4 regions of the Kluyvera sp. STS39-E genome follow, and region 1 is predicted to be linked to each of the others. Evidence: predicted binding sites of a transcription regulator. Region 1 holds the regulator's gene; each other region holds the start of a gene.

Region 1 (2,202 bases):
AATTAAATCCACCACTTTCTGCTGACGGTTCAACAGCGGGGGCAGGGCGGTATTCGGATCGGTATGCTGGGTCAGCAGGCTATATTTGGCTTCACAGTAGTCGGCAAGCTGGCGATAAAGCAGGCTTAACGATTCGCGCAGCGGCTGTTCCCGCCACATCCAAAACCACCACCAGTTGAATAAGCCATACCATAGCGTGCCCAGCGCGTAGAGCAGCAGCGGTTGCCAGATTGGCATATTGCCCGCGAGGCTTAGGGTAAAGATTGAGGCAATGAGCGATGCCGGCAATAGTCGCCCGTGCAGTGCGCTAATCTCCGCCGTGACGCCGAGGAGCAGTGCAAGACAGGTCAGTATTAAAGGCAGCGGGATGTCACGTGCCAACAGCAACTGTACGGCAAGGCTACATCCAGCAAACAGGCAACCGCCGATGGTCAGACGCTTAAAAAAGCGTTTATGCGGCGTGTCGAGACCGGCGATATTGCAGCAGGCTGGAACCAGAGAGAACAAGAGACCTTGCTGAAGATGCCCGAAGAGAAGGCCAATGGCGACCGGCAAACATAACACCAGCGTTTGCCGCAGTGCATAGTTGACTTCCGGATGGTAAATCAGCCTGCGCCACATAAGGGATAGATAAAAACGGCATACTGTTCAGACAATATGCCGTTTATGCGGGATCAGCGGGTACCGTAAACGACAATGGTTTTGCCGTGTGCGGAGATCAGGTTTTGATCTTCCAGCATTTTCAGGATGCGGCCCACGGTTTCGCGGGAACAACCTACAATCTGACCGATTTCCTGACGGGTGATTTTAATCTGCATACCGTCTGGGTGGGTCATTGCGTCCGGCTGTTTAGCCAGATTCAGCAGGGTCTGGGCGATACGTCCGGTCACGTCCAGGAAGGCCAAGTTGCCAACTTTTTCAGAGGTGATCTGCAGACGACGAGCCATTTGCGAAGAAAGGCGCATCAGGATGTCTGGGTTAACCTGAATCAGCTGACGGAATTTTTTATAAGAGATTTCAGCAACTTCACAAGCGGTTTTTGCACGTACCCATGCGCTGCGTTCTTGGCCTTCTTCAAACAGGCCTAACTCGCCGATAAAATCGCCCTGGTTGAGGTAAGAGAGGATCATCTCTTTGCCTTCTTCGTCCTTGATGAGTACTGCCACTGAGCCTTTTACGATGTAATACAGCGTCTCTGCCTTTTCACCTTGGTGAATCAGCGTGCTCTTCGATGGGTACTTATGAATATGGCAATGAGACAAGAACCATTCGAGAGTCGGGTCTGTTTGCGGTTTGCCAAGCACCATGCGCGGTTATCCTCTGTTATAAGCTCTTCCCAGCGGCAAAAACATTGCAGCCACTGGTTGCAATAGTATCCTTCCCGTTACCTGGGAAGTCGGCTGTCGAGTCGTGCCGCAGCCTGTAATGTGATGTCCTCTGCATACTTGCAGTACGTTTATGTATTACCGTAGCATCCTGACTGTTTTAGCATAGCTTTAGCCGCGTGTCTCCTGGTGTCTCGCTTCAGCATGACGACGATCGCCTTCCATTGCGAGAATTGTTATGTACGCGTAATCTGAGAAGAAATTTGCAACCTTGGAGTTAAAAAATATGCAAGCACGTGTGAAATGGGTTGAAGGGTTAACCTTCCTCGGTGAGTCCGCTTCAGGCCACCAGATTTTGATGGATGGCAACTCCGGTGATAAAGCGCCAAGCCCAATGGAAGTCGTGCTGATGGCCGCGGGTGGCTGTAGCGCAATTGATGTCGTGTCGATTTTGCAAAAGGGTCGCTATAACGTGACCGACTGTGAAGTGAAGCTGACCTCCGAACGCCGTGAAGAAGCACCGCGCCTGTTTACTCATATCAACCTGCACTTCATTGTGACCGGCAAAGAGCTCAAAGACGCCGCGGTATCCCGCGCGGTCGATCTCTCTGCTGAAAAATACTGCTCCGTGGCGCTGATGCTGGAAAAAGCGGTGAACATTACCCACTCTTACGAAGTGATTGAAGGGTAAAGCCTTAACAAGGGCGTACGCCGCGCTACTGTTGGGTGGCGGCTGCGCCTTACCCGACCTACACGTTCCGCAATATCCTGTAGGCCTGATAAGCGAAGCGTTATCAGGCTTAAGGTTTAGTTGCGACCTTCCATCAGACGCTGCACCAGCGGCGTCATAATGAGCTCCATCGCCAGCCCCATCTTC
Region 2 (2,202 bases), 460 kb from region 1:
AGTCCGGTCAGATCTACATACCGTTCATCAACTGGCTGCTCTATATTTCCGTTGTTATCGTGATTGTCAGCTTTGAGCACTCCTCAAATCTGGCGGCGGCTTACGGTATTGCGGTGACTGGCACGATGGTGCTGACCACGATCCTATTCAGCACGGTGGCGCGTAAAAACTGGCACTGGAACAAGTTGGTTGTTGGGCTACTGCTGGTAGGCTTTATGTGCATCGACATCCCGCTATTCTCAGCCAACCTCGACAAAATTGTCTCCGGTGGCTGGCTGCCGCTGACGCTGGGTCTGGTGATGTTCACCATCATGACCACTTGGAAAAGCGAGCGTTTCCGCCTGCTGCGCCGTATGCATGAGCACGGCAATTCTCTAGAAGCGATGATCGCCTCGCTGGAGAAATCGCCGCCGGTTCGCGTACCGGGTACCGCCGTATACATGTCTCGTGCGCTCAATGTCATTCCGTTTGCCATGCTGCATAACCTCAAGCATAACAAGGTGCTACATGACCGCGTTATTCTGCTGACGCTGCGTACCGAAGATGCACCGTACGTCCACAACGTTCGTCGCGTCCAGATTGAGCAACTTTCGCCAACCTTCTGGCGTGTGGTGGCAAGCTACGGCTGGCGCGAAACGCCAAATGTGGAAGAGGTGTTCCACCGCTGTGGTCTTGAAGGCTTAAGCTGCCGGATGATGGAAACATCATTCTTTATGTCGCACGAATCGTTGATTGTCGGTAAACGCCCGTGGTACCTGCGTCTGCGCGGAAAACTGTATCTGCTGCTGCAGCGTAACGCGCTGCGCGCACCGGATCAGTTTGAGATCCCGCCTAACAGGGTTATCGAGCTGGGAACCCAGGTCGAAATCTAAAATTAACAACGCCTTCCCTCATTTTGACGGAAGGCGTTTTTTTATCCCGAAATTTTGCTTTGCGAAACGTTTCGATGGCGATCACATTTCTATAACCTGGTGATGGTTTTCTGTGCATGCTTCGGACTAAACTTAATGCAGCGAAACGTTTCGCTAGTGGAGCAAGAAAACAAATGAAGAAAGGCACGGTACTCAACTCTGAAATCTCATCGGTCATCTCTCGCCTAGGCCATACGGATACGCTGGTGGTGTGCGATGCGGGTTTACCTATTCCCCATAGCACTGCGCGCATTGATATGGCGCTCACCCAAGGCGTTCCTACCTTTATGCAGGTGCTGGACGTAGTGACTCAGGAGATGCAGGTCGAGGCCGCCATTCTCGCGACGGAAATTCAACAACATAATCCGCAGCTCCACGAAACGTTGCTCAAGCATATTGAGCAGCTGCAACAACACCAGGGAAATTGCATTGACGTTCGTTACGTCTCACATGAGCAGTTCAAACAACAAACCGCAGACAGTCAGGCGGTGATTCGCAGCGGGGAATGTTCCCCGTATGCGAATATCATTCTCTGTGCTGGCGTCACTTTCTGAGGCCACCATGGACGCACTCTTACAACTCAAAGGGATCGATAAAGCGTTCCCTGGCGTGAAGGCGCTCTCCGGCGCGGCGTTGAATGTCTATTCTGGGCGCGTAATGGCGCTGGTGGGCGAAAACGGCGCGGGTAAGTCCACCATGATGAAAGTGCTGACCGGGATCTATGCCCGCGACGCCGGTTCACTATTATGGCTGGGAAAAGAAACTACCTTCACTGGCCCAAAATCCTCCCAGGAAGCCGGCATCGGCATCATCCACCAAGAGCTGAACCTGATCCCCCAACTGACCATTGCCGAGAACATTTTCCTTGGCCGTGAGTTTGTGAATCGCTTTGGCAAAATCGACTGGAAACGGATGTACGCCGAAGCCGACGTTTTACTGGCAAAACTGAATCTGCGCTTTAAGAGCGATCGTCTGGTGGGGGAACTCTCCATCGGCGATCAGCAGATGGTAGAGATTGCCAAGGTGCTGAGCTTCGAGTCGAAGGTCATTATTATGGATGAACCGACCGACGCCCTGACCGATACCGAAACCGAATCTCTGTTCCGCGTCATCCGCGAGCTGAAATCGCAGGGGCGCGGCATTGTTTATATCTCCCATCGTATGAAAGAGATCTTTGAAATCTGCGACGACGTCACTGTGTTCCGCGACGGGCAGTTTATTGCCGAGCGTGAAGTGGCGAGCCTTGATGAAGATCGGCTGATTGAAATGATGGTGGGGCGCAAGCTGGAAG
Region 3 (2,202 bases), on a different contig from region 1:
GCCGCCGATGATGAGCGATTTTATTAAAATTATCAGGAACATATTCTGACCCTTTAGTAAAAATCAGGTTTGCGTGACGAAGTCCACTTTATCGATATCGATAGCGGTCACGTTGACGGTCACATCCAGCTCCACGCTGTACGTGCGTCGTTCACGGCGTAAAAAGATAAACAGGAATGCCTCTTTTCGTACCGCTTCACGCGCATGAATAACCGCCACGTCCTGTGGCTCAATACGCAGTAGGATGCGCGATGATGTTTTCATCACCGCTGCCTGCACATGGTTCAGAGCATCGGCGAATGCGCGTGTTTTGCTTTCGCCTTTGCCCGTTACCCTCACCGTGGTGGTGAATTGCTCTTTCATGTTCACGCGCCGTACTTCTTCTTCCAGGCTTCTACCAGGCGTTCGCCCAGCTCTTCTTTATCCATAAAGCCGAAGCCCAGCACGTTGTAGCCTTCATTGATGGCGGTCACACCCTCTTCGACTGAACGCATACCGTATTTCGCTTTGTAGCCATGTTTGGTTTGCGCAGTGATAGCGCCAGCGCCGCCGCTACCGCAGAAAGAGATACCGAAGGTCGCGTTTTCTGCTTTCATCACGTCGCCCAGCTTCATATCTGCGGCAACGCCCGGTACAACGACTGCACGAGCACCGGCTTTTTCCGCGCCAGCGGCAACTTTTTGTCCTTTACCCAGGCGGTCGCCAATAACTAAAGTGATCTGTTCCATGTGTTGCTCCTTACAGGTTTTCTTTTGCGACTTCGAAGTGGACGGACAGCAGCCACGCCTCTTCTTTTGGCAGATTGCCGAATTCCGCGACCACGTCGCGAGCCAGATTCATTGAGTCTTCTGAAATCTCTTCAAACAGGCTGGCGTCCACTTCCGGCAGCGGTTCACCGCTGATTGACCGGTGGGCCATTGCCCGTACGTGGGACGTCAGCATTTGCTCCTGCACGTCGTTGGGGGTGATGTGGCGGCGGCTTAACAGCGCGAACACCTGCTGCAGCATCTTGTCTGCCAGCTGTTCGGTCTGCATTGCCTGCTCCCCTGCGTCGTGTGTTACCGCTCCGTTATTCACTCGTATTACCCCGCTAATGTCTCTGGGGATAAAACTAACGCCGGGGCCGTGGAGTTTGTAGCGAGTTGTTTTCCACTTCGAAGTGGAAAGGCTAACGGCATGGGTGATCTGATTCACATATTCATCACGAATCTAACGATATCGATATATTCGCGTGATGGATGTCTCAAATGCAGGTGAAGGTAATAGGAAAAGGGCATGGCAAAACAAAGGGAAAAGTGTGATGTTGACGGAGTTTTGCGGGAGAAAAGCGGGAAACATCGGCCGATGTTTCCCGGATAAACGCTTAGCGATACTTCTTGTGGTAGGTATTGCGGGTCGTTTTGAAGTCTTCTGCAGCGGCCTGGGCTTCTTTCAGCTTACCTTCATTGGCCAGCTTCATGGCGCCATCAATCTGGCCAATCAGGATATCGAAGCCGTGGCGGAAATCTTTCATCTCCGCGCTATCCGCCGCTTTGCCTTCCAGCTTCGGCGGGGTCTCTTTTTGCGCGTCAACAGCGGCGGCACGCATCTTCGTCAGCGCACCTTTCAGCTCGCCCACGTCGGAGGTTTTCTGCACCACCTGCAGATTTTCCGCCAGCGTATCCATATCTTCGCCGAGATCGGCAAACGCCGATGCCGAACCAAGGGCCAAAGCGGAGACCGCCAACATCGCTAACAGCTTTTTACGCATTGCTCACTTCCTTCTTATTATTTAAGCAAAACGGGCGCAGCAGGATGCGCCCCCTTACCCAAAATAATTCGAGTTGCAGGAAGGCGGCAAGTGAGCGAATCCCCAGGAGCGTACAATAAGTACGTGACTGGGGTGAACGAGCGCAGCCAACGCATCTGCAGCTTGAATTATGACAGGTATGAACGTGATTACTGTCCGGCGATCTTCATCTCCGGAAGCAGTACAGAACCACATTGGATATTACTGCGCGTTTCAATATCGTCGGCGATGGTGACAATATTGCGCCACATGTCTTTCAGGTTGCCCGCGATGGTGATTTCACTCACCGGATACTGAATTTCGCCGTTCTCAACCCAGAAGCCGGATGCGCCGCGCGAATAATCGCCGGTGATACCGCTCACACCCTGCCCCATCAGTTCGGTCACGACAAGACCGGTGCCCATCTCTTTAAG
Region 4 (2,202 bases), on a different contig from region 1:
CCGTGCCGTGCTGGCGATCAAATGCTGGGCGCAGTTTCGCATAGTCGGCAAGCGTCGAATTGGCGCGAATATTATTGTCCTGCTCCAGTGGATTGCGATAAGGCGGAGAATACGCCGTCATCACTTCATCATTGAGCTTTCCTGCCGCCCAAGCCTGTGCTGCCAGCTGATGCGAGCGGTTGGCCAATGCGTCTTGTTGTTCACGGGTGATGGCGTAGGTTTTTGCCATCTGCTCTGCGGTATCGCCCATCCGTAGCCCGGTGGAATACTCCGCAACTGCCGGAGGCACCGGCATCAGATCGCGCAAGCGAAGACGGGAAAAGAGTTTGAGTTTCTGCCCCAGCGAGCGAGCTTTGTTGGCATCGACCAGCGTGCGCGCCAGTTTTTTGCTGACGCCGATCGGCAGAACGGAAGAAGAGTCAGCCCCGCCGGCAATACCCGCACGGATAGTCCCGGCCATTAAGCTTTCAGCTACGTTTGCAACCGCCTGGAAGCTCGTCGCACAGGCACGGCTAACGCTATAGGCGTCGGTATGAACGTTCATGCCGGTACCCAACACGATTTCACGAGCGATATTAGGTGCCGCGGGCATCTGAACCACCTGGCCAAACACCAGTTGCTCAATGACCTCTGGGGGAATTTCACTACGCGCCAGCATTTCTCCCACCACCATCTTCCCCAGATCCACAGCTGGAACGCCATGGAAAGCGGTCGCCTGACGGGCAAACGGGGTGCGTAACCCACTCACAATAGCAATGCGATCGCCCTGACGGGTGATAAGCGGTAGCGCCTGACTCATAACTCTCCCCTGTTATCGAAAATCGACCAAGTGGTCTGACCTGATAACATTCTTAACTAATTTTTTACACTTAGCCAATCGAAGAGAGGGAAAATTGAGAGCTAAAACACATTGAGCACAAAAGAAAACGCCCCTGCGGTGACAGCTGCAGGGGCGTTAATAAGAACGGTTGGACGAAATGCGATTAACGCAGGCCCAACTGGAAAATCAGCGTTTCGGCTTCACAGGCGAAGACGAAGTCGATATCCAGCTGTACGCCGCCTTCCACTTCTTTAAAGGTGGAGGTGATTTCGCACGGCTCGGACTCAACGCCGCGTGCTCTTTCAGTCAGCGCAGCCAAGGTTTCTTCTGCTTCAGCACGGTTCGCAAACACGCGGCTGTATGATGCGGTGCAGTCGGTGTTGTCCATGATGGTACCAACATCCATGCAGCAGCAAACTGGGGTTTCATCAGCACTACATTTACTCATTGCAGATTTCCTCTGTTTTTGTGCACCCAAGGTGCCAGATAAACTATGTGCCTATTTTACGCCCGCCCGTTGTGTGTCTCCAGTCGAGAATGTGATCTCTGATGATAAGTGACCGAAATCACAATTAAAAATGATCTAAAACAAATTTGGTGTTTCAACACCCATGACCAAAGCCGCAATTTTGCCAACCAGATCCCGTTTCAAACAACATCTTTGAAAATATTAATAAACAATATTGCAACATACCATCTGGTCAGACCTATACTCTCGTCACTGGTCTGATTTCTAAGTTGTAGTCCAGCCCCTACACTTCGCGCTTCTGTTACTACATGTAACATTGTTTGTATAAAAATAACTCAATGAGGTTATGGTCATGAGCCAAAAAACCCGTTTCACGAAGTCTGCTCTTGCTGTTGCAGTGGCACTTGTTTCTACCCAAGCCTGGTCAGCAGGTTTCCAGCTTAACGAGTTCTCATCCTCTGGTCTGGGCCGCGCCTATTCAGGCGAAGGCGCTATCGCAGATGATGCGGGTAATGCCAGCCGTAACCCGGCACTGATTATGATGTTTGACCGCCCAGAGTTTTCTATCGGTGCGGTATTTATTGACCCGGATGTGAATATTACGGGTAAGTCTCCGGCGACTGGCAAAAGTACAAATGCCGACAATATCGCGCCGACTGCATGGGTACCAAACATGCACTTCGTGATGCCAATCAACGAACAGTTTGGTTGGGGCGCATCGGTAACGTCTAACTATGGTCTAGCGACCGAGTTTAACAACAGCTATGCAGCTGGGATGTACGGCGGTAAAACCGATCTGCAAACCGCAAACCTGAACCTGAGTGGCGCCTATCGTCTGAGCAGCAACTGGAGCTTCGGCCTCGGCTTTGATGCTGTGTATGCTAAAGCAAAAATTGAGCGTTATGCAGGAGAC

Evidence for each region. The regulator CRP, encoded in region 1, controls carbon source genes, mostly activating them, when cyclic AMP is high. The targets are predictions, from matches to a motif close to ATGTGANNNNNNTCACAT.
Region 2: the regulator CRP is predicted to act here: its motif matches at 942-959, upstream of rbsD (D-ribose pyranase).
Region 3: the regulator CRP is predicted to act here: its motif matches at 1,179-1,196, upstream of AB4K05_RS20660 (glycine dehydrogenase).
Region 4: the regulator CRP is predicted to act here: its motif matches at 1,375-1,392, upstream of AB4K05_RS11020 (YfcZ/YiiS family protein).

Annotation. Positions count from the first base shown of each region.
Region 1 covers NZ_JBFQGA010000005.1:22,611-24,812, reverse strand. The annotation lists gene AB4K05_RS11900 (YccS/YhfK family putative transporter) at 1-621, opposite strand, end outside; gene crp (cAMP-activated global transcriptional regulator CRP) at 675-1,307, opposite strand; gene AB4K05_RS11890 (OsmC family protein) at 1,612-2,016, shown strand; gene AB4K05_RS11885 (phosphoribulokinase) at 2,133-2,202, opposite strand, start outside.
Region 2 covers NZ_JBFQGA010000005.1:482,217-484,418, forward strand. The annotation lists gene kup (low affinity potassium transporter Kup) at 1-872, shown strand, start outside; gene rbsD (D-ribose pyranase) at 1,046-1,465, shown strand; gene rbsA (ribose ABC transporter ATP-binding protein RbsA) at 1,473-2,202, shown strand, end outside.
Region 3 covers NZ_JBFQGA010000010.1:127,805-130,006, reverse strand. The annotation lists gene AB4K05_RS20675 (DUF4311 domain-containing protein) at 1-42, opposite strand, end outside; gene AB4K05_RS20670 (DUF4312 family protein) at 64-363, opposite strand; gene AB4K05_RS20665 (SFCGS family glycine-rich protein) at 366-728, opposite strand; gene AB4K05_RS20660 (glycine dehydrogenase) at 739-1,077, opposite strand; gene cybC (cytochrome b562) at 1,364-1,750, opposite strand; gene pmbA (metalloprotease PmbA) at 1,939-2,202, opposite strand, start outside.
Region 4 covers NZ_JBFQGA010000004.1:358,208-360,409, forward strand. The annotation lists gene fadI (acetyl-CoA C-acyltransferase FadI) at 1-799, opposite strand, end outside; gene AB4K05_RS11020 (YfcZ/YiiS family protein) at 984-1,268, opposite strand; gene fadL (long-chain fatty acid transporter FadL) at 1,642-2,202, shown strand, end outside.